DNA from 2 places in the Paraburkholderia sabiae genome. Region 2 is predicted to be linked to the other one. Evidence: riboswitches for the same ligand, from Rfam matches in the RefSeq annotation. Region 2 holds a riboswitch; the other holds the start of a gene.
What was found. Region 2 has a riboswitch for cobalamin ahead of QEN71_RS25145 (TonB-dependent receptor domain-containing protein). Riboswitches for the same ligand answer to the same signal wherever they lie in the genome.
Positions count from the first base shown of each region.

Region 1: another riboswitch for cobalamin. It lies ahead of cobW (cobalamin biosynthesis protein CobW); the one in region 2 lies ahead of QEN71_RS25145 (TonB-dependent receptor domain-containing protein).

Region 1 is NZ_CP125295.1:1,946,075-1,948,276, forward strand. Features, by position in the region: gene cobA (uroporphyrinogen-III C-methyltransferase) at 1-585, opposite strand, end outside; cobalamin riboswitch at 739-996, opposite strand; cobalamin riboswitch at 1,066-1,340, shown strand; gene cobW (cobalamin biosynthesis protein CobW) at 1,502-2,202, shown strand, end outside.
Region 2 is NZ_CP125295.1:5,597,162-5,599,363, forward strand. Features, by position in the region: gene QEN71_RS25145 (TonB-dependent receptor domain-containing protein) at 1-1,312, opposite strand, end outside; cobalamin riboswitch at 1,377-1,640, opposite strand; gene QEN71_RS25150 (ATPase) at 1,873-2,202, shown strand, end outside.

The DNA.
Region 1 (2,202 bases), 2.9 Mb from region 2:
TTCGATCGCGGCGCACGGCGTATCGGGTGGCATTCCTGCGCTCAGGAGCGCATCGACGATATCGCCGAGCCGACGCATGCCCATATAGATGACGAGCGTCATGCGTGTGGCGGCGAGCGCTTGCCAGTCCGCTTCGTGCTCGCCCGCGCCGTGCCCCGTGACGAAGATCACGCCCTGCGCGTAGTCGCGATGCGTGACGGGAACGCCGATCGCCGCAGGCGCAGCAATGCCCGCCGTGATTCCGCTGATGATTTCGACGTGCACGCCTGCAGCTTGCAGCGCTTGCTGTTCTTCTCCGCCGCGTCCGAACACGAACGGATCGCCGCCTTTCAGACGCGCGACGCTGCGGCCCGCGCGCAGATGATCGAGCATCGTGGCAATGATCTCGTGTTGCGGCGTCGATGCGTGGCCGCCGCGTTTGCCGACGTAGACGATCTGCGCGTCGTCGCGCGCGAACTGGAGCACTTCGGGATTGACGAGATCGTCGACGAGCACGACGTCAGCCAGCGCGAGCGTGCGCGCGGCCTTGAGCGTCAACAATTCGACGTCGCCGGGACCGGCGCCGATCAGCCAGGCGCGGCTCATCGCGAGGAGAGCGCCGCGATGTGCGCGGGCGCTTGTGTGTGACAGGTCATGCAATGTTGCGTGTGACGCGCGACGGCTGCCATAGTGTGAGTCTGCATCGCGCGTGGGCGCTGGCCTCCGTTTCCCGCGGTGCCGGCGAATGGCGAATCTACGTTCGCCCCCTTGCATCGGGCCGGTATCCGGGCTGGCGGCTCATCGCGTTCGCCTTCCCATCTGCGAGTGGCAGACAGTGGCTCTGAACGCACTGCGCGGAAGATGTTTTCCGCTCGCCGCGTGACCGTTGCGGGGACAGCACAGGCTGAGCGCGAGGTCGTCGCTTTCATGTTGCGACGAGCGGGCGCTTCCCTGTTTCCCGTTTAACCGCGCAGACCTTCGAGCGTTCCGCGCGGCACCAGATGCGCGCATACGATAGCACACGGGGCTGTGCGAGTCGCTGCGTAGTTTCGCGGATGCTTCCTTGACGCTGCCTGCCGCCGGGCCTAAACTCGCACGCACTCTGGTGCTCGCGCGCGCTTTCTGCGCGCGCAGTTAAACGGGAAATAGCGGGCTTCGCACGGTTCATATCGGCGGGCCAAACTATGCTGCTCCCCGCAACGGTAGGTGAAGGCATCGCGCAGACGATGCAGAGCCGGCCTCGCTGCATGTGCGTCCAATAGCGGCCCATGCAGATACATCCACTGCGCGAAAACGCTCGCGCGGGAAGGAGAGGCGGCGCTTTCATCAGCCCGGATACCGGCCCGAGTGAACGACGCCATGCTGCGGGGATGCGGCACAGCGTTCACGATTCCTCATGCGCTGCAGCGGTTTGATACCGATGCGGCGCCGTTTTCGTCCCCGTGCATCACATATGACAGCGCAGCTAATTCATAGCGCGCCTTCAGGGTCACTCGAACGACCTTCGAGCAACGGAGCCATCATGCAGACACAGATGCGCAAGATTCCCGTGACGATCGTCACCGGCTTTCTCGGCAGCGGCAAAACGACGTTGATGCGTCACATCCTTCAACACGCGGGCGGGCTGCGCATCGCCGTGATCGTCAACGAGTTCGGCGAACTGGGCATCGACGGCGAGATTCTGAAGGGCTGCGGTATCGGGTGCGACGAAAACGGCAACGAAACGGAAGGCCAGTTGTATGAGCTGGCCAACGGTTGCCTGTGCTGCACCGTGCAGGAAGAGTTTTTCCCTGTGATGGAGCAACTCGTCGAGCGGCGCGAACAGATCGATCACGTGTTGATCGAAACGTCGGGCCTCGCGCTGCCGAAGCCGCTCGTGCAGGCGTTCAACTGGCCGTCGATCAAGAACAGCTTCACTGTCGATGCCGTCGTGACGGTGGTGGATGGTCCCGCTGTCGCAAGCGGCCAGTTCGCGGAAGACCCCGTTGCCGTCGATCAACTGCGCAAGGCCGATCCGAATCTCGATCACGAATCGCCGCTGCATGAACTGTTCGAAGACCAGTTGTCGGCAGCCGATCTCGTCATTCTGAACAAGATCGATCTGCTCGATGAAGCGCGACAGGCCAGCGTGGAAGCCGTGATTCGCGAAGAGATTCCGCCGCAGGTGAAGGTAGTGCGCGCGCACATGGGGCAACTCGATCTGCATGCGCTGCTCGGGCTCGA
Region 2 (2,202 bases):
GATCGTAGCCATAGCCCAGATAGTAACTGTTGGCTCCGCCGAAATCCGAGTACTGGTCGCGCCGCAGATTCGCCTGAATCTGGTTGTTGCCGAAGCGCCCCGTGTAGCCCGCGAACACCGAATTCACGTGACGGTCGGGCGCGCTGTACTGGTTCGAATCGAGCGTCTGGTCGAGATGCTCGTAGCCGAGTTGCAGCTTCTGGTCCTTCGCGAATGTGAAATCGTTCTGCCACGTGTACTGCCGGTTGTCCGAATCGTAGCGGTACAGATAGTCGCCATTGAGCGACGTGTTGCTGCGATCGTTGCCCGTCGCGACGACGAAGCGCGTGGTCCACCAGTCGGTCACCTTGCCGTTCGCGAACGCCGACGCGGTTTGAACCTTGCTGTGCAGGTTGTTGAGATCGGTGGGCAGGCCGAACGGATTGTCGAAGCTGTCGTTGCCGTTCGACTGGAAATAGCGCAGGCCGATGTCCCATCGGTCGTTGAGCTTGTGACGCAGCGACGCGCTCACGCTCTCGTTGAAGTAGCCGTTCGCGTTCGGATTGACGGGCGCGAGCGCGGGATCGATCGACGAGAAACCATCCGTCTTCGCGCGCGCGACCTCGAAGCTGAAGGTCGTGCGGCCGTCCTTGTCGAGCGCGCCATCGACGCCCGCCGCCTGTCGCTGCGTGTGATAGCTGCCGTATTCGACGTCGAAATGAAAACGCGGCGGATGATTGCCACCGTCCTTCGTGAACACCTGCACCACGCCGCCAATGGCACCCGACCCGTATAACGCCGACACATTGCCGTTCACCACTTCGACGTGATCGATCTGATCGAGCGGAATCTGTTCGAGCTGCGCATTGCCCTGACTCACTGAATCGACACGCACGCCGTCGATCAGCACCAGCGATTGCGTCGACGACGCGCCTCGCAGAAAGAGACTCGACGTCGAACCCGGGCCACCGTTGCGAACAATCTGTGCGCCCGGTGCGAACTGCAGCAGACCGGGCAGGTCGCGTGCTGTCGTGTCGGCGATGTCCTGCGCATCGAACAGCGTGGTCTGCGGGATCGCGTCCGCGAGACGCTGCGCGCTGCGGTCCGCCGTCACGACGATGGGCGACAGCGTCGCTTCCTTCTGCGGACGATTCGCAGCGCTGTCGGATGGATCCGTGGATGTGGCGGATGGGTTCGTGGTGTCGTCCGTCTGTGCATGCGCCGCGAGCGGGACGCAGGCGAAGGCCATGACGGCAAGTGCAGCGAGCGGCGCATGCGGGCGCGAAAAAACCGGACGCGAAAACGCCGGATGGACAAACAGCGGGGTCAGCATCGAATGAGTCCTGTGGGCCTGTGCGCGGCCCGCTCCTCGTGGGCCGATGCCTGTTCAGGAAGCACCTTGCCTCCTGGCTCTGGCCGGTATCCGGGCTGACGACTGGCCGACCCGCCTTCCCACGCATCGCGCGCAGTGGCGTTTCGCACGGCATCGGCCGATAGAGTCGGCTCGATGTGTGCATGGATCGGCTTGCAGGAACTGCAGTCGTTGTACCGTTGCGAGGACAGCGCAGGTTGGCTCGTCCGGGCGGACTTCGCTCCCTGCTTCCCGTTTAACTGCGCGCGGTGCGATACCGTGCGCGGGCACCAAAGTGCCGCCAGTGTAGAAGTGACGAACAGACGCGTCAAGAAACGAGGACCGACGTCCGCACTCCGGCGGGACGACTGTTAAAAAAGCCCCTTTTTAAAGGGTAAAAATGCGTGATTCGTGGTCGCGCATCGGCGCAACACACTGGATAATGCCGCGCTAAAGCGCTACTGTTACGTCTCGAAACGAGACAAATGTCCGAGCGTGCGACATTCCGCGCTAGAATGCCATGTCTTTAGAGGACGCAGCACATGCTCACCGAACTCGAAACACTGTCACAGAACATCGGCCGGCTGATCGAGATCAGCCAGCGCTATAACGAAGCCCGGATCGCACTCGAAGAACAGCTCGCCCAGGCGCGCGCCGAATGCGAAGCCACCCGCGTCGAACTCGAACAGACCCGCGAAGAACGCAATGCGTTGCAGGCGGAACGCGATGCGTTGTCCGCGAAAATCGACGACGCTCAGGTCCGCCTCAACGCGATCCTCGAGAAACTGCCGCGCGCTCGCGGTCAGGAAGCCGACAACCAGCTCGATCTCCTCGCGCCCGAACAGCAGGCGCAGGCCAATCACGACGCGAAC